Dongshaea marina: one gene and its partner. The protein of the gene in region 1 interacts with the protein of each later gene in a pairwise test. Links are inferred from orthologs where the notes say so. Each region holds a gene or a part of one and is shown on either strand. Other genes may lie near its edges. The genes, in order: tpiA and pepT.

Region 1 (11,788 bases):
TGGCCGAGCATGGTGTGAGGGTGCGTTATCTTCATTCAGACATAGAGACGGTGGAGCGGGTTGAGATCATTCGCGATCTCAGGCTGGGTCACTTTGATGTACTGGTTGGGATCAACCTGCTCCGTGAAGGCTTGGATATGCCGGAGGTTTCGCTGGTGGGGATCTTTGATGCGGATAAGGAGGGCTTTTTGCGCTCGACCCGCTCATTGATCCAGACCATTGGCCGGGCGGCCCGTAACATCAATGGTAAGGTGATCCTCTATGCCGACCGTGTGACCGATTCGATGCGCCAATCGATGGATGAGACGGATCGCCGTCGTGAATTGCAGCAAGCCTATAATGACGAGCATGGAATCACCCCCAAAGGGCTCAACAAGCGGGTCACCGATGTGATGGATGTCGGCGACTCCAGCGATGAGGCTCGCGCTAAAAAAGAGAGTGCCAGCGCCATGGGACGTTACCGGCAGATGCCTGCCAATAAACTACTGGCCGAAATCGATAAACTGGAGCGGCAGATGTTTGAACATGCCAAGCTGTTGGAGTTTGAGCAGGCTGCGGCCCTGCGTGACCAGGTGCAGCAGCTGCAGAAGCTGGTGATCCGAAATAGCTAGTACTGTTAGGCTCTGATGACGTAACTTATGTCAAAGAGCCTAAGCTTCTTATCTCAGTGCTATGATTTTCAGCTTTGCTGAATAATCGCTGGCGTGTTGGCAGCACATTACTTTTGTATCGCCAAAAGTAATCAAAAACTCGCCTCGTACTGTGAATTTATCAACCCTGATAAACCTCTCCAGCTCGATGATGACCACCCTCGGTCATCTCTCCCAGTTCAGCATCCTGCTTCTCGTTCTATTACCCTGGGGGTACTTTCACCCTATCTCGCGTTACCTTGCTCTGGGAGCAACTTCACTCCTCCACAGAACTACGCAGCTCGACATCCGGTCTCGAAAAAAGAACGTTGAACGACTAGCCTCGGCTCTCAGTGACGGGGGAGGGACGCGGCCAGATATTTTTGCCGCATATCAGAATTGTTGATCATGAGCCAAGCTGCGAGCCTTAAGTTCAACAGCATGGATAGCGGGTGAGCAGCTCCTAATTGACTCAGCTCTATCGAGCTATAAATCCAGGCTGAATCAAACGACACTTAGAGCATTTTTGACTTAATCAGGGTCGCTATTCGTCCCATCAAATTCAAGCGCAGCTTTGAGCTTTGTTAAGCTGACCTTCTGCAGCAAGGATGCTGCAGTAGAGCAACATGGATGTGACTTGCGTGTCAGCATTCAAAGTCGAAGCGGCTCGTATGGAGAGTGAACCCATTTATCCGGAAAATGCTCTAGCCTGCACCTTAACGCAGGAAGTTTGCTATCCAGTCGAGCACCCTTTCACAATCAAGCCTTGGGTTGGCCAGAGAAGCCAGGCCTCGCTCACGTTGCTCCGGGGTGAGTTTATCTGAAAGCTTATCAAGCAGGATCTCAAGATAGGCCGGATCAAACTCCGGGTGTCCCTGGATCCCGAGGATCTGATTGCGATATTCATAGATAAAGTGGGGGCAGCATTCGCCTTGGGCAAGGAGACTGGCTTCCTGAGGCAGCTTTTGTACCTGATCCTGATGGGCCACCGGCAGAGTCAGGGTTTCAACATCGCCTGACATCCAGGGGCGACTTGCCAGCAATTGATAATGCTGGACGCCCAGTTGCCAGCCACACTCGGAAGGGGCAACCCGGCCTCCGAGGGCCTGGGCCAGTAGCTGGTGGCCAAAGCAGACACCGACCATCTTGTGACCAGCATTGATAGCCTCCTCGACAAAACGACTCAGGGCACTGATCCAGGGGATATCACCATAGGCATCATAGCGACTCCCGGTTAGGAGCCAGGCATCACACTCGCTTAGGCTAGAGGGCAACTCACCGTCAATCGCCCGGTAGCTTGAATAAGTCCAGCCAGCCAGGCGCGGCTTGAGGCATTTAATAAAGCGTTCGGAGTAGTAATCCCCATAATTACTCTCTCGATCATCAATATGATCACAATCTAAGATCCCAAGACGCATCGGCTCCTCCTTAGCGATTTGACACCTCTCATATGTATCAGGCTTAAAGCATCAGGTATAGAGGAGAAGTACTATTTGTGTGCTGACAGCTGGATATTTAGGCACTCTGGACCAGGATGCTGATCATGGCAATACTACACAGGCTTATGGTGGCATAGTGAAGAAGCTTGGGAGAGATCCGCTCTACCACCAGATAGGCGAGAGCGTTGCCTAATAGTGCTGGGGGGATCAAGGCCAGTCCCCACAGAGCAAGTTTGCCATCGAAATGGCCGGTATAACTGAGCATCAGAAGTGACAGCACACAGCTGATAAAAAAGAAGCTGGCCAGATTGGCACGAATGGCATTGGCTTGCTCCGATTGCATCACCAGCGCCATAGGAGGGCCGCCAATCGAGGTGCTGGTTCCCATCACACCCGAGAGAAATCCGGCGATCCCCATGTTAAGCGGGGTGGCCTTGACCGAAAGGCGCAGCAGGCTTATTGCCACCCCAATGCCAATCATCAGGGCGATCATCAGGCCGAGCATGCGTTGTGAGACTACCGTCAGCAGTAGACCCCCGACGATCGTCCCGGGAATTCTCCAGCCAATGGCACAATAGAGCCCCTTCATCGACAGGGCGTGGCGAAATCGCCAGATATTCAGGGCACAGCTGGCCAGGGCCGCACAGATCAGTGGGGCAGGGATCAACTGTGGATCAAGATAAAAGAGCACAGGCGCGGCGACGATTGCCATACCAAAGCCGATGGCACTTTGAATAAAGGCGCCGAGCAGAGTGATGAGGCTGGCGATGAGCAGCAGCTGTGGATCAGGCATATCCGAGTCTCACAACGGGGGATGACCCAGTATAGTGAAAATGCTTGGGGGAATATAGGCTCTGTTGACGTTTCCTGGCCTGAAAACGTCAACAGAGCATAGGCCCGGCCCAGGCCGGGCCTATGGATCAGAACAGTACGGTTGAGAGCTGATAGAGCTCTTCGTTGAAGGGGCGCTTCATGTTCTCCAGGCAATCGATAATGTCATGGTGAACCAGCTTGTTATGTTGCAAGCCAACGCAGCGACCGCCCTGGCCCTCCAGTAGGAGCTGAACCGCAAAGGCACCCATACGGCTTGCCATGATCCGATCGCGGGCTGTTGGAGTTCCACCTCGCTGGATATGCCCCAGGATGGTTGAGCGGGTTTCACGGCCGGTGGCCGATTCAATCTCTTTGGCCAGTTCATTGACATCGGTGATGTGCTCACAGATGGCGATAATGACGTGCTTTTTGCCCTTGTGGATCCCGTTATCGATCTGGCGGATCAGGCTCTCTTTATCCAGTCCGCGCTCTGGAACCACCACATATTCGGCACCAGAGGCTACGGCAGCGCTCATGGTAAGATCGCCACAGTAGCGACCCATGATCTCAATGATTGAGATCCGGTTATGGGAAGATGAGGTATCGCGCAGGCGATCGGCCGCATCAACCACCACGTTCAGGGCAGTGTCGAAGCCGATGGTGTAGTCGGTGCCTGCGATGTCATTATCTATGGTTCCGGGCAGACCGATACAGGGGTAACCCATCTCGGTCAGTTTCTTCGCCCCCATGTAGGAGCCATCACCACCGATCACCACCAGAGCATCAATGCCATGCTTCTTCAGGTTATCGATCGCCTCTAGGCGTACCTTTTCTTCTTTGAATTCAGGAAAGCGGGCTGAGCCCAGGAAGGTACCACCACGATTGATCACGTCTGAGACGCTGTGGCGGCCGAGTTTAACGATATTATCCTCATGCAGACCCTGGTAGCCTTCATAGACACCGTAAACTTCCAGATCATTATGCAGAGCTGTGCGAACAACGGAACGAACCGCTGCATTCATTCCTGGCGCGTCACCGCCACTGGTTAGGATTCCAATTTTCTTAACCATAGTGTGCCTCTAAATGTTTTGATTTATAAGTTGTAAAAAGCTGTTTGCTCACGATCTCCATCCAGAGCATAAATTCTTTCACTGACTAAAAAATGAGTTCTAGTTGTGAGTATATGTCGCAGTGAGATTTTGTGTGTATTTTACGAGTGAACTCACCTGTTGCGACAGTTACAAACTGTTTCAGTGCCGACTCTGTTGCTGCTTCTGGCTGTTTTTTATCTTATTTCTGCATTCGGTCCACTGGTTCCGGTTGAAGAGCATAGCAAAAAAATCACGATTTGCATTGAGTTATAAAAAAAATGGAGCCCGGCGGGGCTCCATTATGGCTTGCACTTATGGGCAGCAGATTACTTCGCACCTTCGATGATGCTGGCAAACTCATCTGCCTGCAGGGAAGCACCACCAACCAGGGCCCCGTCGATATCTTCCATACCGAACAGGCCTTTGGCGTTTGCTCCCTTCACCGAGCCACCATAGAGGATCTGAACCTTAGCGGCGATCTCAGCGTTGAAACCTTTCAGATAGTTACGGATGTGGGCGTGAACGTTCTGAGCGATCTCAGGAGTCGCGGTCTTGCCGGTGCCGATAGCCCAGACAGGCTCGTAGGCGATGACGGCATCAGCCAGAGACTCAACGCCATTGCGATCGATAACCGCTTTGAGCTGAGTTTCAACCACCTGGTTGGTTTGACCTGCTTCAAACTGCTCCAGAGTTTCACCGATACACAGAACAGGCAGCAGACCACCTTTTTGTACTGCCGCATATTTTTCAGCAATAACCTGATCGCTTTCAGCATGCAGGGTACGGCGCTCACTGTGGCCAACTAAGGCATAAGTACAGCCGAACTCTTTGAGCGTGACAGGGGAGTTTTCACCGGTGAAGGCACCGTTTTCATGAATATCGGCGTCTTGAGAGCCAAACTTGATTGCAGTTCCCTGGGTCAGACGTTCAACCTGATCGAGAAAAACTGCCGGAGGGCAAACAGCAACGGTGACATTACTTGCATTTGCTGCGGGATCAACCAGTCCCTTGATCAGCGCTTCTACAGAGGCCTTGGTGCCGTTTAGCTTCCAATTTCCCATAACCAATGGTTGTCTCATGTGACTATCCTCGTTAATGGTCTAAACTGGGCCCATTATAAGAGCCCAGGCGATTGGGTCAAATAGATCCCGTCGTTACCGAATGAAACAGATTGTTGCCCCTGTGGAACAGTTGGGTGATATCTAACCAGACAATTCCGATCCATTCATGAATGGCGACTCTTGAGCGGTATAAAAAGCGTGCGTCGGGTAGTTTATCCCACAGGGGAAGCGGGTAGGGTGCTTGTTTGGCCAGATACCAGGTCGGAGCAGGAATCGGCTTCACTCCGGCATGATGAAACATCTGGATCGCTCTTGGCATATGCGATGCGGAGGTCACCAGGGCGGTCGGTTGGCCCTGGATCATTGGCGCAATATGCAGCGCTTCTTCTGCGGTATCTTTGTTGTTTTCAAACAAAATAAGCTGGCTGCGTGGAACTCCGAGTGAGTGAGCCATGTTGGCGTTGATTTTTGCCTCGCTCACCGGATCGCTAAAGGCGGCACCCGATAAAATAATTTTTGCTTGCGGATTATTGCGCCAGATCTGAACCGCTTCCATCACCCGGGCCCTGGATGCATCCGAGGAGCGGCTCAATGCCGGAATATTGGGATCACTGACATGGCCTGCGCCGAGGACCAGGATATAACTCAGGGGATTGGCCTGTTGCACAAATGCCGGGTATTGCTGTTCCAGCGGGCGCAGCAGCAGGTTACTTACCGGCTGAGTTCCAAGCAGGGCGAGCTCCACAAAGGCCAGGATGATACACAGGGCTCCCAGGGTTTTCTTACGCCTGAGCCAAAGAAACAGCAAGCCAATCAAGATCAGAAACAGGGCGAAAGGGAGTGGCATCAGCAGGGTGCCGATCAGTTTTTTGAGCCAGAACATTTGAGCCTATCGGGGTCATGATTTTTATCCTGGAGGTGATTATGTCAGAATAGGCCCCCTTAATGAAGTACTTCTGAATAAAATGCCTAAAGATCAATGTTTTGATGGAATTGCACACAAATTTTCCAAGAATATTTATGGCTCTGTAAAAGGCGAGATCCGAACCCGGGTGGTGTGGCAAGACCTTCAGAAAATTTTAAACCAGGCTACCAGAACCCGCCCTCTTCGTGTTCTGGATGCTGGGGGCGGCTTTGGGTATTTCTCACAAAAGCTGGCGACTTTGGGTCATCAGGTGGTGCTCTGTGATCTGTCGGCAGAGATGCTGGATCTCGCTCGCCAGCAGATTGAAGCGGCGGGCCTGTGCGAGCGGATCACCCTGCTGCATTGCGGGATCCAGGAGCTTGGAGAACACCTGAAGCAGCCCTTTGATCTGGTGCTGTGCCATGCGGTTCTTGAGTGGCTCGCAGATCCCGAAACAACCCTCGAATATCTTTATCCTTTTGTAAAAGAGGGAGGGGATCTTTCATTGCTGTTCTATAACCGGGATGGTTTGTTGTATCACAGCTTGCTGATGGGACACTTTGACTACATCGAACGAGGCCTTAAGACCCGTAAGACTCAAAAGCTTACGCCGAATAATCCACAACGTCCCCAGGATGTTGCAAGCTGGCTTGAGGGAGCTGGCTTTACGATCTCAGGTAAGACCGGGGTTCGGGTGATCTACGATTATATGCGCCACCCTGAGGTTGGGCGTGAGCAATCCGAGACACTGTTTGAGATGGAGCTGCGCTATTGTCGGGAGGAACCATACGCATCCCTAGGGCGCTATATGCACTTTATGGCTAAAAAAAGTTAGAAGCTAGAGCGTTTTCCGAGTAAACCGGTTCATTTCATGAAAGCAGCTTTGACTTTGATCGCTGACTCGCAAGTCACATCCATGTTGCTCTACTGCAGCGATTATCCTCCCTGATAATCTTTTCCAGTTCAGCCTCCCTGCTTCTCGCTACCTTGCATTGCAACTCCGCCCTTGCTGCGGAAGGTCAGCTTAACAAAGCTCAAAGCAGCACTTGAACTTGAGCGTCGCGAATAACGACCCGGATTAAACCAAAAATGCTCTAGTGCGCCCTTGCTGAAAGGGTGGTGCCATTATGATTGCCATGCTTATGCCTGAATAACGCATAATGATTCAAAAATAACAATGGCTGTGGTATTTTCCCTGTGGTTTTTGGTGTTTTTCGAAAGAAAATACTTAATTTTGCCCAGGGAACCTTATGATTGAACACTACATCTCGTTTAGCTTGTCAGCCTTTGTCGCCCTGTTTGCGATGATCAACCCTTTGGCAACGGCTCCCATTTTTCTAGGATTGACCGGTCACCTGCAGCGGCCTTTAAAAAACAGGATCGCAACCCAGTCAATCGTGATCGGTTTTGTGTTAGTTGCCCTGTTTTGTGTATTAGGCAACCTTATCTTTACTCTATTTGGTATCACCTTGCCCGCATTTCGTATCGTAGGTGGACTGCTGATCATTATGTGTGGTTTCCAGTTGCTCAATGGCCAAGACAATTCGGTGGCTGTGCCCAGCCATGAGGATAGCGAAGAGAGTCTCAATAGTGCGCTGAGTATTGCGCTCTTTCCTCTGGCGACGCCTGTGATTGGTGGCCCAGGGGCGATTGCCGTGGCGATGAGCTATTCGGCAGATGCCGGGATCGTGGGAGTGACCTGTACCATCGCCTCATTTGCCGTGGCCTGTTTTATCACCTGGCTGGTGTTTCGCTTTAGTACCGAAGTGGTTCGCTTTATTGGTAAGGGAGCGATTAAACTCATCAGTCGGATGATGGGGCTGATCCTGGCAGTGATGGGGATGCAGATGTTGATCGTTGGGATCCATGGCGCATATATGCTGTTTCCAAATCTTCCCTGATTATCTTGTGAAAAAGCCTTAACCAGGATCAGGGAATATAATCGCTCCTTATAGGTTAAGGCTTTCCCTATCGTAACATCTCTTCATACCTTAATTTTGTTTCAGGATAACCCACTGTGGGCGATCCGGTTTGATCTCTCCGGCACTGGCGATGGTATCCGGACTGGTTTTTTTCACCTTATAGCCACACTGTAACAGGACTCCACTTTCACCGGCCTGGATCACTGAGCCAACAGAGTAGGGTTGCCCTTTATAAAGACACATATCCTTAAGATCGGGTCGGTTGACCAATGAGCTGATATCACCCTCAAGCTTGATCTGATTTGCCACCGCGCTGCATGTAACAAGGCTTACACTCAGCAGGAGAGGGGTTAAGAGTTTTTTCATGATATGGCTCCCGGGGAGGATGTTGAACTATGGCTTGCGGCATGTCGGTTGTAAATAACCCGATTCCGACCGCTATTCTTAGCTGCGTAGAGGGCTGTATCGGCGGCGCTGATCAGGGTATCAACCGTTAAGGGCTTAAGATCGGTCAGGGAGGCGACACCAACACTAATCGTCACCCCGATAGCTTGTCCCTGATAGGTAATTTGCATCTCTTCTACGCTGTGTCGAAGCTTTTCTGCGGCTTGCAGTGCCTGCTCTATATCGGTTTCTGGTAAGTAGATCATAAACTCTTCACCACCATAACGTGCCAGGATATCACTTTGGCGAAGTAACTTTTTGCAGTTTTGGCAAACGGCAATCAGTACTTCATCTCCCGCCTGATGCCCAAAGCTGTCATTCACTCTCTTAAAATGGTCAAGATCAAACAGGATCACACAGGAGGGGTGCTGGTATCGCTGGTATTTTTTGATCTCCCACTCAAGAAAATTGGTAAAGTAGCGACGGTTATAGATCCGGGTTAGCTCATCATTACTCGCCAGTTGCAGCAGTGTCTCCTCATAAAGCTTTCTTTCTCTTAGCCGGTGACGGACTACCAGTAGTACCAGAATAATCATCAACAGAATGATTCCCGACAGTATATACAAGAGATTATTGGAGCGCTTAACCAGTTGATCCAGGGATGCCTTGCTGGTGGTGATATTGTAGTAGAGCTCGAAAGCTCCTAAAAACTGCCCCTGGCGCATGATCGGGATATAGGTTTCGATGACATCACTGGTTACTCGTTCCCCCTCCAGGCTGGGGGACTCTTTTTTCACGACCTTGCTATAACTTTGGCCTTTGGCGACTTTCTGATGAAAGTAATCGTGGCGGTTAAAAGTTCCAATATCCCGCTGATGCGAGGAATAGAGCACTTCGCCACTTGAGGAAAATACTTTCACCTTCCACAGGTTGTAATCCTGGGCGGCATGTCTGAGGTAGGTCTGGATTTTTGGAATTAGCTTAAGCTTACCTTCTGGATTATCGGTAAGGATCTCCCGGCTCATGTGGGTTGCTGTGTGGTAAGCCTGGCTCTCGGTGTGTCTCAGGAGTTGCTCGACAAATTTTGGGTAAATATAGTGTGATTGCACAAAGGGCATCGCAATGGCAACTATGCCAAACAGCAGAAAAAGCAGGTACAGCCAAGTTGACTCCTTCTTACGGGGCTCCTTTTTTAACCATGCTGGTTGATCCACAAATAACCTCGTTATTTAGCTAACACTATGATTTATCAATAAGTATTGTACTTATTTCAATAAATTATAGGAGAGTCATCAGATATTTTTTTAAAGTGTTATCCGTATCGCTTCAGGAGGGCGAAGTTGCTTCTGGTGAGAACTCAATGGAAGCTTGTACCCTCTGCTGTGATATTGAGCAGGAGGTGAGTTGTCACAGACCAAGTTTTAGCCAAAGGTCTGCACATGGTGTATAGAGAGCTGAGCCCGATGAATTAATTTTCTGTGGGATATAAAAGAATTGGTTGCGGGAGGTGGATTTGAATCAACAACCTTCGCATGGTTTATAGGGAGCTGAGCCCGATGAATTGATTTTCAGTGGAGTGTAAAAGAATTGGTTGCGGGAGGTGGATTTGAATCAACAACCTTCGCGTGGTTTATAGGGAGCTGAGCCCGATGAATTGATTTTCTGTGGGGTATAAAAGAATGGGTTGCGGGAGTTGGATTTGAACTAACGGCCTTCGCGTGGGTGATGAAGAGCTGAGCCCGATGAATTGTTTTTCAGTGGGGTGTAAAAGAATTGGTTGCGGGAGCCTGATCTGAGCCAACGAGCTTCGCGTGGGTGATAAAGAGCTGAGCCCGATGAATTGATTTGCAGTGGGGTGTAAAAGAATTGGTTGCGGGAGCCTGATCTGAGCCAACAAGCTTCGCGTGGGTGATAAAGAGCTGAGCCCGATGAATTAATTTTCTGTGGGATATAAAAGAATGGGTTGCGGGAGGTGGATTTGAACCAACAACCTTCGCGTGGTTTATAGATAGCTGAGCCCGATGTATTGATTTTCTGTGGGATATAAAAGAATGGGTTGCGGGAGCCGGATTTGAACCAACGACCTTCGCGTGGTTTATAGGGAGCTGAGCCCGATGAATTAATTTTCTGTGGGATATAGAAGAATTGGTTGCGGGAGCCGGATTTGAACCAACGACCTTCGGGTTATGAGCCCGACGAGCTACCAGACTGCTCCATCCCGCGACTGTATTTATGATTTTTTGTTCGCACAGGGCAGAGCGAGTCTGACCTTATGCTTCATAAAATGGTTGCGGGAGCCGGATTTGAACCAACGACCTTCGGGTTATGAGCCCGACGAGCTACCAGACTGCTCCATCCCGCGACTGTTTTTATGATTTTTTGTTCGCACAGGGCAGAGCGAGTCTGACCTTTGCCTCATAAATTGGTTGCGGGAGCCGGATTTGAACCAACGACCTTCGGGTTATGAGCCCGACGAGCTACCAGACTGCTCCATCCCGCGACTGTATTTATGATTTTTCTGTTGGCCCAGAGCAAAATCAAATCTGCATCTTTGCTTTCAGAAGTTGGTTGCGGGGGCCGGATTTGAACCGACGACCTTCGGGTTATGAGCCCGACGAGCTACCAGACTGCTCCACCCCGCGACCGATGGAGCGCACTATACGCAGCCCCCCTGGCCATTACAAGCCTTGTGATCGATTTCGTTGCCATTTGAAGATTGTTTGCTGCTTATTTAATCCCTTTGCCTGCATATTCGGCAAAAATAGCTACTTTTAGGGTGATTTTAAGGGGAGGCGGAGAGTAGGGGATGACCATCCCTGGCCAATCCTAATGGGTAGGGGGGTCTTAGGCAGATCCCGGCTCGTGCTGATTGAAGTGGTAATGCATCTCTTCTTCTACAAGCTCCTCTTCAAGCAGATGCTGATTACTATCCTTTGGTTTATCGCTTCCTGAGGCATGGTTTGCAAGTGCAACTCCTCCCAGGGTGATGAGGGCAATATCTAAGGGAATGAGGGGCCACTCCTGATTATCTGTGGGTGATGTGACCTGTGAGGCGACGGGGAGATTAGTGACCTTGGCTGTGGTGCTCGGGTTTACTATTTCGACGGGTTGTTCAATTGTGGCAGTGGTGTCTGCTGCTTCAGCGAACGAGCTGAAACAGAGGGCGACCATTGCGATCAAGGCGGTTTTTTTTAAAAAATTCATTCAGACAACTCTGTTAGATTCTGAGTGCTGGCCATTAAAGCGATAAGTTGCAACAAAACTGTGTCAGCCCTGGCTAAGTTTGTGACAAAGTATGCCAATGGGGCAAAAGGTGACGAGCTGCAGGTGATCAAGCAAGGGCTGTGTATGACATCTGTTGTTGATGCCTGGTTCAATCATCACCGACACTGTGAATCCGCATCTCTGCCATGAGATTGCTTCCCAGCTCAGCTTCCTGCTTCACGTGCGTTGCTGCGAAAGCAACTTACCCATGGGATCTCTATTGGCGCATCCCTGCGACAGAAGGTTGGTGACCTTGAAATCAGGACACCTTTGTATGAGCA
Region 2 (11,819 bases), 890 kb from region 1 along the record:
AAGGTAGAGCGGGATCGCCTGCCGACACCTCATGAGATTCGGGCCCATCTGGAAGAGTATGTCATTGGGCAGGAGCATGCCAAGAAGGTTCTGGCGGTTGCTGTTTACAACCACTATAAGCGCCTGCGTAGCGGTGATATGGAAGGCGGGGTTGAGCTGGGCAAGAGTAACATCCTGCTGATCGGCCCAACTGGCTCGGGTAAGACCTTGCTGGCTGAGACCCTGGCTCGCTTCCTGGATGTGCCTTTCACCCTGGCGGATGCGACTACATTGACCGAAGCCGGTTATGTGGGTGAGGATGTCGAGAACATCATCCAGAAGCTGCTGCAAAAGTGTGATTACGATGTAGAGAAGGCCCAGCGAGGCATCGTCTATATCGATGAGATCGATAAGATCTCACGCAAGTCCGATAACCCATCCATTACCCGTGATGTGTCGGGTGAAGGTGTTCAGCAGGCTCTGCTCAAGCTGATTGAGGGTACGGTTGCTTCGGTACCACCTCAGGGCGGACGTAAACACCCTCAGCAGGAGTTCCTGCAGGTTGATACCTCCAAGATCCTGTTCATTTGTGGTGGTGCTTTTGCCGGCTTGGATAAGGTGATTGAGCGTCGTGTGGCAACCGGAACCGGAATCGGTTTTGGTGCGGATGTTCGCTCCAAGGATGATCACAGCTCGCTGAGCGAGATTTTTGCTCAGGTAGAGCCAGAGGATCTGATCAAATATGGTCTGATCCCTGAGTTTATCGGGCGCCTGCCTGTGGTGACCACTCTGGGCGAGCTGGATGAAGAGGCCTTGGTTCAGATCCTCAAGGAGCCTAAGAATGCGTTGACCAAGCAGTATGGTGCGCTGATCGCTCTGGAAGGCGCTGAGTTGGAGTTTCGTGATGACGCGCTCAAGGCGATTGCCGCCAAGGCGATGGAGCGTAAGACCGGTGCTCGTGGCCTGCGCTCAATTGTGGAGGATATTCTGCTCGATACCATGTATGAGCTGCCATCCCAGGAGGATGTTGCCAAGGTGGTGATCGATGAGACTGTGGTGAACGGTGAGTCCGATCCCATCCTCATCTATGAGAGTAAAGAGCCCTCTGCAGCCAGTGGCGATTAATCCAGCCGTTTGACGGACAAAAAAGGAGCCATTGGCTCCTTTTTTTATGCCTGAGATCTGCGATTAATCGCTAACGCGCTCGGCGGTCAGGCGGGCGATCTCGACCAGGGTTGCGACTGTCTTGTGCATCGATTGCACCGAGATATACTCGTGTTTGCCGTGGAAGTTATGGCCGCCGGTAAAGATATTGGGGCAGGGAAGACCCATATAGGAGAGGCGAGATCCATCGGTTCCGCCACGGATCGGCACGATCTTAGGCTTAATATCCAGATTCTCCATCGCCTGGCGAGCGGTTTCTACGATATGCATGTGGGGCTCGACTTGGCTGCGCATATTGAAGTAGCTGTCTTCGAGGTGCAGGCTAAAACGCTCGACTCCTTCACTGCGGTTAAACTCTGCAACCATCTTCTCCATCAGCTGTTTACGTGCCGCAAACCCTTTCATCTCAAAGTCGCGAATGATGTAGGTCAGGGTGGTTTGCTCAACCGAGCCCGTGGTGCCGATCAGGTGGAAAAAGCCCTGGTAGCCTTCGGTGCACTCCGGAGTTTGCTCTGAGGGAAGCTCCAGGTGAAAGCGTGCAGCCAGGTGCTGGCTATTGACCATGATCCCTTTGGCTGTTCCCGGATGAACATTATTGCCGCGAATGATGACTGTAGCGGTGGCGGCGTTAAAATTTTCATACTCAAGCTCACCTAACTCCCCACCATCGACTGTATAGGCCCACTTTGCCGGGAAGCGGTCCATCGGGAAGTGATCGGCTCCACGGCCAATCTCCTCGTCCGGGGTAAAGCCAAGCAGGATAGGGCCATGCTCAATTTCCGGGTGCTGCTTAAGATAGCTGATGGCCTCGAGGATCTCACAGACACCGGCCTTGTTGTCGGCACCGAGCAATGTGGTTCCGTCTGTGGTGATCAGGGTATCTCCCAGGTAGTGGTTTAGTTCGGGAAACTCCTCAGGGGAAAGGATCTCACCACTGTCGCCTAAGGGGATCACCTGTCCCTGGTAGTTTTCGATGAGCTGCGCCTTCACATTGGCACCACTGAAATCCGGAGCAGTATCCAGGTGGGCGATAAAGCCGATAGTCGGGATCGATTTCTGACTGTTTGAGGGTAAACAGGCGGTCAGGTAGCCATTTTCGTCCAGGTTAATATCTTCAAGCTGCAGGCTCTTGAGTTGCTGCTCCAGATGGCGAGCCAGCTCAAGTTGACCCGGGGTGGAGGGGCAGTCGCTACACGCTTCATTAGACTGAGTATTGAAGGCGATCAATTCATAAAATCGTGAAACCAGGCTATCCATTTTTTTTCCATTCATGAAAGATTAGAAAGCTATCCTACCGCGGGGCAAGGGAGAGGTAAATTGCGATTTGACCCGGGATCTTTTGTTTAGAAAAGGATAACTAAATGGTTTTCTAGAATTATTTTATATAAATGTTACCGACTCTTGATGATTTTGTGCTTGACTTAGGGTTGTAGGAGTTTAACTCCGGTGAGCCTTGCCATGAGGGCAAGAGAGGATACAGGAACACTCATAGATATAGATATAGATATGGATTTTTTATGGCTAAATGCTCTGTAATTGATGCTGATGAATGCTTAAATCACAGTGCTTGCACCTTAACCTTGGATGATGAGCTCAGGGTCGTCGGCTGGGGAAGCCGGATCCGTGAGTTATTACCCGATGTTACTCAGGGTGCCTCTCTTGAAAGCCTTTTAGATCTCAAGACTCCCATGTGCGGGTTTGAGCCGGACAAATGGCGACTCCATTCCGGCGAGTGCTTCTGTTTTACCAGCAGGAATGATCCCAAGCTCTGTTTCGATGCCTACCCGGTTGCTTATGAACCCCAGGGGTGGCTGGTGATGATTGGGGTGCCCAATGAGCAAGGTACTTCAAAGGGGATTGTCAATCTTGAGGAGCAGATCCCGCCCTGCAAAGATAATGAGACTGAGTGTGAAGCCCTTGCAAAAGCGATGCAGCTCTTAGAGCAGCAGCAGGGGCGTCTCGAGCTCACCGAGACCCAGCACCGGCTGGTGAAGCGGGAGCTGGACCGCCTGCAACAGCATCTGGTGGAGTCGGAGAAGATGGCGATGTGTGGTGAGATGCTGGCCGGTTTCTCTCATGATCTGAAAACACCGCTCGGGGTCTGTATCGGGGCCGTCAGTGTGATTGAGGTGGCTCAGAAGAATTTCACCAAGGCACTGGGGCAGGGGCTGACTAAGTCGGTTCTCAATCAGTTTATGGAGACCTTGAGTGAATCACACGATATCTTGCAAAAGAATCTGCAGCGCTCGCTGCATCTTCTTGAAAACCTGAAACAACTCTCCTGGGATCAGTTTCATGACGAGCGTCGCCAGGTTGATCTCGGGAAATATACCGAGGAGCTGCTGGAGACCCTGCACCCTCTGTATCGTAAGAAGCAGATCGAGATCATCACCGAGTTGGATGTCGATGAAACCGTCGAGACCTATCCTGGTTCGTTCTCGCGGATCCTCTCCAATCTATTGATCAATGCGGTACGCCACGCTTTTGTCGATGACAGGGAGTCTAAGCAGATAGTGATTGCTCTTACGGTGGATCGACAGAATATTAGCCTCGAGGTTCGGGATAACGGGGTGGGGATCGCGCCCGATGTACTCCCGCATATTTTTGAGCCCTACTTTACCACCGCAGAGGATGATGGTGGAACCGGGCTTGGTTTGAACATAGTGCATCACCTGATTGAAGGCTTATCGGGTGAGGTGCGCTGTGAGAGTGTCCCGGGTGAGGGAACTTCTTTCTTTATCCGCTTCCCAACCGATCAACAATAACCAGGCTCTGTTGATGTTTCCAATTTAGAACCTGTTGCCCCTGAAAATGATCTGTTCGCGACGCGAGCTACGCGGTTCTAAATCAGTGGTGAGCAACAATGAACAGGCCTTATTTAGGCACAACCCGAAGAGCTGTGGCTATTTTTCCTCCCAGCAGCGTTATCGGATGCTTAGGTAGAGCAACTAGACCACACATCAACAGGCTTGCTGGATGAAAAAATTGCCAACTGCAGATCCTAAATAACAGCCAAAAAAAAGCCCAGCGAAGTAGATTGCTGGGCAAGGCTTAGTGCTTAATTGCAGTGGCATATATATAGAGTCCCCTAAGTTGTAGAAAGTTCCCACGACAATCATCTTTTTTAAAAAAATGTTGCTAAGTTCTGTCGGAGCTTTTGATTTGGCTCAAAATAGGAGAGGCCAGCGCTGCCTGAGAGTTTCGATTGCAGAGGGAGGTCGGGGGCAAGCGCAGGGCAGAGAGCCTACCCTGCGGTGAAAGAGGGGGATTAGAGCCCCATCTCCTGTTTGAGTTGAGTGCACCAGCTGGTGATCCGGCTCTGGGTTAACTCAGGTTGACGATCTTCGTCGATGCCCAGCCCAACAAACATATCATCGCTGATCTTTGCCTTGGACTCTTCGAACTCGTAGCTATCGGTCGACCAGTGACCGACGATCTTGGCGCCACGAGGTTCTATGATGTCGCGCAGGGTTCCCATCGCATCCAGGAAGTACTCTGCATAATCTTCCTGATCACCGCAACCAAAGATTGCTGCGGTCTTACCAGTGAAATCGATATTCTCAAGCTCGGGGAAAAAATCGTCCCAGTCAGCCTGGGCTTCACCATAATACCAGGTGGGAATGCCAAAGATCAGTGTATCAAACTGCTCAATATCTGCTTTGGTGCTCTTTGCGATGTCGTGGATCTCCACCACAGAGTCATCAAACTCTTTTTGGATCAACTCAGCTACCGCTTCGGTATTTCCTGTATCGCTTCCAAAAAACAGACCTATTTTTGCCATAATCAACTTTCACCTATTGTATGGGAGTCACTTATATTCAGATGGGTGTTATGCTCAGCAATCTGTTGCTCAAGCATTGAAACAATCAACTCACTACGGCTGATACTGTAGGCCTCAGCTAAACGGTTGAGCTGCTCGAAGATTGGCTGCTGGACTTTCAGTTCAATACGGCGCAAGCCCTTCTCTTTATCTCGTTTGAGCTGATTGCGCTTATTGATCTTCATCTGCATGGAGCGGGGATGAGGGTTGGTTCTGGGACGACCAGGACGTTTCTCATCTGCAAAAAGATCGATAGTGATCCGATCGCTTTGTTGTTTTGCCATAATGTTCCGCAGTGTAACCCGTTAGCTTCTCGAGGTTCGAGCGATTGTTCTTTTACCGACAGGGTTTTTCCACCCGAAACCGGCAATCCTTTTGCGAACCAAAGACTATATCATAGTTCCCGTTTGACTGTTAACCGCGCTGCAGAGGAACTCGCTGATTGTCCGGTTAAATAACCTGGGTTTTTCTGCGTGTAACCAGTGGCCGGTACCCAGGATTACTTTGGCTTGGGCGTTCGGAAACAGCCCGGCAATGGCTTGCTGATGGGCGGCCTGGATGTAGTCTGACTCTCCTCCCTTGATAAACAGGGTTGGTCCGGGATATTGGCTATCCTGTGACGGCCAGTCCATGATGTTTTGATAGTTAGCCTCAAGAGCGGCGCGGTTGAACTTCCACTGGCCGTAGCCACTTTTCAGAGTTAGGGATTTTAATAAAAACTGCCGGGTAGCGGGGCAGTCGAGTTGGGTCGAGAGAAGCTGTTCGGCCTGCTGACGACTGGATACCCGGGCCTGTTCGACCTGTTTGAGTGCTTTAAAGACGGCGCTATGGCGATCTTCTGTGTAGGGAACCGGGGCCATGTCTGCCACCATCAGGCTTAGGATCCTCTCAGGTGCGATGAGGGCAAGCTGCATCGCAACCTTGCCTCCCATCGAGTGGCCAAGCAGGTGGCATTGATTGAGCTCTAGTGTTTCGAGAAGTTTGAGGATGTCCTGGGCCATCGACGGATAGTCGTGGGTATCACTATGGGGGGAGTCACCATGGTTTCTGAGATCGACCGAGATCACCTGCATATCGGGCTCAAGATGTTTTGCGATTACGTTGAGATTGCCTCGATCGCCAAATAGTCCATGGAGTAACAGGATCGGCTGGCCTTGTCCCAGGATCCGATAAGAAAGTTGCATCATGTTTGTATCTTGTTGGTAGATTGTGTTTATTTTGCCTTGGCATCGGCGCAATGCCAAGGTTGGCGCATCTTTGCGCTATCGGCAGCCAGGATCGGCGCTCAATGCAAGGAGCACTTTCAGAGCGCATTGAGGCTGTGTATAATCGGCGCTGTTTCATCTGTTATTGGATTGGTCAGACGCATTATGAAAACTATTGAGGTCGATGACGAACTGTATTTTTACATAGCCAGTCAGACCCGTCATATCGGAGAAAGTGCATCCGACATCTTGCGCCGTTTGCTGCAGGCTCAGGCTCCGGTGGCGGCAACCACTCATGCCGGATCGCTAGCTCCGCAGGGTGCAGAGTCGGGTGAGCAGGCTATGGCACACCTTCCCTCGACGGGGGAGTTGTTAGCGAGTATTGATACCCAGAGTGAAGAGACATCGATCGCACGCTTTATGCGGATCCTAAGTTGTCTCTACCAGGATCAACAGCAGGCGTTTATCCGCGCTGCGGATATCCGGGGCCGTAAACGTGTCTATTTTTCCAGGAGCCAGGAGGAACTGTTGGCGACCGGAAAAACCACTAAGCCACGACCGATCCCGCAAACCCCTTACTGGGTGATCACCAACACCAACACGAGCCGGAAACGAAATATACTGATTCAGCTGATGGAGAATATGGGATACAACAAATCTCTGATCCAGGCTGTTTGCGACAGAATTTAGAATATCTTATTTGCTGGAAAAGGAAGACTATGGCACAACATCCACGTGCTGGGCAGCGCGCCCAGGTAGAAGATCTGACCAACATCCCAAGACTGGTTGCCGCCTATTACTATAATCAGCCCGATGCATCACAGGCTGAGCAAAAGGTAGCCTTTGGAACCTCTGGCCATCGCGGCAACTCATTTGCGAAATCCTTTAACGAAGCTCATATCCAGGCGGTCTCACAGGCGGTTGCAGAGTATCGCGCCTCAGAAGGAATTGAGGGACCCCTGTATATCGGCATGGATACTCATGCCCTGTCAGAGGCGGCTTTCGTCACTGCGGTTGAGGTCTTTGCAGCCAATGGCGTGAAGGTGCGGATCCAAAAGGGTCATGGCTATACCCCAACCCCGGTGATCTCTCATGCGATTTTGACCCATAACCGTAACGGGGCTGCCGATAAGGCCGATGGCATTGTGATCACTCCTTCTCACAATCCACCTCAGGATGGCGGCTATAAATATAATCCACCACACGGTGGCCCGGCCGAGGGTGAGATCACCAAACTGGTCGAGAACCGTGCCAATGCGCTGCTGGCAGATGGACTCAGCGGTGTGAAGCGGCTGCCTTATGAGGAGGCGCTGGCTTCTGAGTGGGTTGAAGAGTATGACTATGTCACCCCTTATGTGAATGACCTGGAGCAGGTGATCGATTTTGATGCGATCCGTAAGGCCAACATCCATCTGGGTGTTGATCCTCTGGGTGGCTCGGGCATTGCTTACTGGGATGTGATCGGCAAGCGTTATGGTCTGAATCTGGATGTGGTGAACTACCAGGTGGATCCATCCTTCTCCTTCATGACCCTGGATAAGGATGGTAAAATTCGCATGGACTGCTCCAGTCCCTATGCGATGGCCTCACTCATCGAACTCAAAGATAAGTTTGATATCGCGATCGGTAATGACCCTGACTACGATCGTCACGGCATAGTGACCAAGCAGGGCCTGATGAATCCGAATCACTACCTGGCGGTGGCGATCCATTACCTGTTCACCCACCGTAAAGGCTGGTCTGCCGATGCGGCCGTGGGTAAGACCCTGGTCTCTTCTTCAATGATTGACCGGGTGGCGAAATCGATCGGCCGTGAGCTCAAAGAGGTACCGGTAGGCTTTAAGTGGTTTGTGGATGGCCTGCTGGATGGAAGCTTTGGCTTTGGCGGTGAAGAGAGCGCCGGTGCCTCATTCCTGCGCAAGGATGGTACTGTCTGGACCACCGACAAGGATGGGATCATCCTGGGGCTGTTGGCAGCCGAGATCCTGGCGGTGACCGGTAAGGATCCACAGCAGTATTATGAGGAGCTGCAGCAGCAGTTTGGTTCACCTGTCTATCGCCGTATCGATGCTCCTGCCAATACCGAGCAGAAGGCGGTTCTGGCGGCGCTGAGCCCACAAATGGTTGAGGCTAAGACCCTGGCCGGAGAGCCGATTGTCGAGAAGCTGACCAAGGCATCGGGTAATGGTGCTGCCATCGGTGGCCTGAAAGTAGTAACCGAAAATGGCTGGTTTGCGGCGCGCCCATCGGGGACTGAGTCCATCTATAAGATCTACATGGAGAGCTTCCTGGGTGAAGATCATCTGGAGCAGATCCAGGCTGAAGCCCAGCAGATTGTCTCGGATACCCTGGCCAAAGCCGGCGTGTAGCCTAAGCTTGACCAAGATGCAGGGCCGCTCACTGAGCGGCCTTTTTTATGGGGAGTGCTCAGAGCCGCTCTTTGTGTCTGAAGGTGCGCTCAGGTGAACAGCGCAGTCGATCTCCAGCCTTGGGTACTGGATAATCATCTGCCAGCGCTGGTACAGCTCGCGCAGCTTTCCGGAGCAATAGAGATGCTCGAATCGCCGGTCAAATATCGCCCTGAGAGCTTTGCCCCGGGCGGTGTTAGCAAACAACCAGTATAGGCGGTCATATTTGATGACCTGCTTGCGATACAGGGAGGGATCCGGGACAGGCTTTATTGCATCCAGGGTCTGCTGCATCTGAATCACATTATCCAGGTAGTAGTCGGCCCGATCCTTGGTCACCAGCATTGCGGCCTTGATGCGGGACTTGGTTGGTTGCCCTCTGAGATAGCGAACCAGATCTTTTTCCATGTGCTGGGTATAGCCCAGGATCCAGCGGCCGGATAGCCCCTTGAGGCTCTCAAGACCCTGCCAGTTGGGGAGGGTGCTCTTTTTGAACCAGATCACCTCAATGTTTTCGATGATGGGATGCCTTGAGTAGAGGTAGCCGGGAGCCTTGAGCTCAGCCCCTGTCATATCTGCCTGTCCGGACTGAACTAATCTCAGGGCCCGGTTCCAGGGGACGTAGCTGCGCTTGATCCGGATATTTTGTGGAGCATAGATGGCCTCCAGCATCTGGTTATACAGGCCGCTGCCATCTTTATCGGTATAGCCTTGCCATTCCGGGGTGGCCCAGAGCGCAGAGCCGATCGTACTGGTTGCGTTTAGCTGACCAGCATAGAGCAGAAGCGACATCACCAGCATTGTGCCAATAATTTTGCTCCCCGGGTGCTGCTGGCGGCTCCTGTTTAGGTTGACCTTCATCGGCAGGTTTCCTTGTGAAGCAAGGGATCAGTTGCTGACGACCACGATCCCGGATTCGGTGACTGTATAGCCATTGCTCCGGTCATCATCATGGTTGTAGCCGATGCAGTCCCCATCTTCGATAATCACTCCCTCGTTAATGATTGCCCGCCTGATTTTGGCGGCCCGGCCGATGACGACTCCTTCGGCAAGAATCGAGTCCTCCACCAGGCTATAGCTGTGGATCATGCAGCGGGGTCCGAGGATGGAGCGGCGCACCAGGCCACCACTGGTGATACAGCCTCCGCATACATAGGAGTCCAGATTCTGACCGCGGCGGTGATCGTCATCAAAAACGGTTTTGGCCGGCGGGTCATTACTAAATCCTGAATAGATGGGCCACTGGTAATTGTAGAGATTGAGGTGAGGGGAGATATCGATGAGATCCATGTTGGCATCATAGTAGGAGTCAATGGTGCCCACATCTTTCCAGTAACCCCGCTCCTCGGGGTGCATCCCGGGATCAGGTTGTCATTAAAGTTATAGGCAAAGATCCGATCACTCTGGCGTAGCATCATGGGGATCACATGCATACCAAAATCCAGATCCTTGTGGTGCTGCTTGCCCTCCTTGAGGATGGAGATCAATTTTTCACGGGAGAAAATATAGTTGCCCATGGATGCAAGGCAGGTGGCCCGGCCCGGAATGGTGGCGGGGTTTTGCGGCTTTTCGCTAAAGGCGGTGACTCTGGACATGTTATCGACGGACAGGATCCCGAAGCGGCTGGCTTCTTCGATACCCACTTCGAGCGCCGCGATGCTGATATCCGCCTGAGAGCGGGTGTGGGCATCGATCATCTGGCGGATATCCATCTTATAGATATGATCGCCCCCGAAAATGGCAACGTAATCGGCATCTGAGGTTTCGATAAACCTCAGATAGTGGTTTATCGCATCTGCGGTGCCCTGAAACCAGGCCTCACTCTCACTGCTGGTTTCGGGAGAGATGGCATCGAAAAATTCGTCCATGCCGGTTCTTCGCCCCCAGGAGTCGCGGATATGCTTATTCAGGGTATAGGAGTGATATTGGGTCAGGATATAGACATTCTTGATCCCCGAGTTAAAGAAGTTGCTAAGCACGAAATCGATGATCTTGTACTGACCGCCAAACGCTACGCAGGGCTTTGATTTATTGCGGGTCAGGGGAATAAGGCGTGAGCCTTTTCCACCGGCGAGAACCATGCCTATTGTTTTTTTTGGAACCGCGGGCTTGTTGGTCATAACGATACTCCGTGGCTATGTGACGAACGCTGAGGATCCCTGAGCCTTAGCACAGAAAACACCCACTGTCTGCTTAAAGCGTAATACCTCAGGCCCTGGTTAACCAACTGGATGATAGAGCTCAAGGGAGGGGGAGATAAAGGCCAAAGTAAAAAAGCCGCCCTGAGGCGGCTTTTGATTGAGTCGTTAGCCCGCTTTAAACTACATGGCAGGCTTCCAGGCTCCAGATGTAGTTCACATAGTCTTCAATGGAGCGATCCGAGTTAAACTTACCGACGCTGGTGGCGTTGATGATCGCCATCTTCGCCCAGCGCTTCGGATCCCGGTACGCCTTATCCAGAGCGGTCTGTGCCTTACAGTAGCTCTCAAAGTCCGCCAGAACCAGGTAGGGGTCGCCGCCATCGAGCAGGCTTTGCTTGATGGGGGAGAGCTCTCCCGGATGACCCGGAGTGAAGAAGTCACTATCCAGCCAGTCGATGACCGCCTTGAGCTCACTATTCGCGTAGTAGTAATCCTGAGGGTGGTAACCCTTGGCCTTCAGGGCCCGGACCTCATCCACCGTCAGGCCGAAGATGAAGATGTTGTCATCGCCCACCTCTTCGGCGATCTCAATGTTCGCTCCATCCAGGGTACCCACGGTGACCGCACCGTTGAGGGCCAGTTTCATGTTACCGGTTCCGGATGCCTCCTTACCTGCGGTCGAGATCTGCTCTGAGACATCGGCGGCCGGGATCATCTTCTCAGCCAGGGTGACGCGGTAGTTGGGCAGGAACACAACTTTCAGCTTATCTTTGATCCGCTTGTCGTTGTTAACCCGCTCGGCAACCCGATTGATGGCATAGATGATGTTCTTGGCCAGGGAGTAGCTTGGAGCCGCCTTAGCACCAAACAGGAACACCCTTGGATGCATCTCATAATCGGGATCCGCCAGCAGGCGACGATACAGCGCCATGATATGCAACAGGTTGAGGTGCTGTCGCTTGTACTCATGGAGTCGCTTGATCTGGATATCGAAGATCGCATCCGGGCTCACGGTGACGCCTGTCTCCTCGAGGATCACCTTTGCCAGACGCTCTTTGTTGCTGCGCTTGATGTCCATAAAGCGTTTTTGCAGGTCCGCATC

Evidence for each region.
Region 2: the proteins of tpiA (region 1) and pepT interact in binary tests that used the Escherichia coli proteins (3 or more experiments, as listed by UniProt). The link is inferred for Dongshaea marina from one-to-one orthologs.

What each region holds. Positions count from the first base shown.
Region 1 is NZ_CP028897.1:2,604,329-2,616,116, reverse strand. What follows is about bases 3,176-6,018. They hold tpiA (triose-phosphate isomerase), read right to left. Parts: upstream 5,052-6,018; coding sequence 4,299-5,051; downstream 3,176-4,298. Other genes in these bases: DB847_RS12495 (methyltransferase domain-containing protein), read left to right, coding at 5,999-6,018; elyC (envelope biogenesis factor ElyC), read right to left, coding at 5,110-5,916; pfkA (6-phosphofructokinase), read right to left, coding at 3,176-3,951. Outside these bases: DB847_RS12520 (glutamine amidotransferase-related protein), read right to left, coding at 1,346-2,047; DB847_RS12515 (sulfite exporter TauE/SafE family protein), read right to left, coding at 2,145-2,861; more of pfkA, read right to left, coding at 2,989-3,175; more of DB847_RS12495, read left to right, coding at 6,019-6,772; DB847_RS12490 (MarC family protein), read left to right, coding at 7,188-7,838; DB847_RS12485 (DUF1496 domain-containing protein), read right to left, coding at 7,929-8,225; DB847_RS12480 (GGDEF domain-containing protein), read right to left, coding at 8,222-9,457; DB847_RS12455 (hypothetical protein), read right to left, coding at 11,088-11,447. UniProt on the Escherichia coli protein: Involved in the gluconeogenesis. Catalyzes stereospecifically the conversion of dihydroxyacetone phosphate (DHAP) to D-glyceraldehyde-3-phosphate (G3P).
Region 2 is NZ_CP028897.1:1,719,309-1,731,127, forward strand. The notes cover bases 285-3,158. They hold pepT (peptidase T), read right to left. Parts: upstream 2,401-3,158; coding sequence 1,168-2,400; downstream 285-1,167. Other genes in these bases: clpX (ATP-dependent protease ATP-binding subunit ClpX), read left to right, coding at 285-1,104; DB847_RS08385 (sensor histidine kinase), read left to right, coding at 2,661-3,158. Outside these bases: more of clpX, read left to right, coding at 1-284; more of DB847_RS08385, read left to right, coding at 3,159-3,908; flavodoxin FldA, read right to left, coding at 4,412-4,924; ybfE (LexA regulated protein), read right to left, coding at 4,927-5,247; DB847_RS08400 (alpha/beta fold hydrolase), read right to left, coding at 5,353-6,147; replication initiation negative regulator SeqA, read left to right, coding at 6,334-6,858; pgm (phosphoglucomutase (alpha-D-glucose-1,6-bisphosphate-dependent)), read left to right, coding at 6,888-8,537; DB847_RS08415 (substrate-binding periplasmic protein), read right to left, coding at 8,583-9,437; DB847_RS24885 (GlgC family sugar phosphate nucleotidyltransferase), read right to left, coding at 9,465-9,740; DB847_RS08420 (sugar phosphate nucleotidyltransferase), read right to left, coding at 9,662-10,696; DB847_RS08425 (glycogen/starch/alpha-glucan phosphorylase), read right to left, coding at 10,893-11,819. UniProt on the Escherichia coli protein: Cleaves the N-terminal amino acid of tripeptides.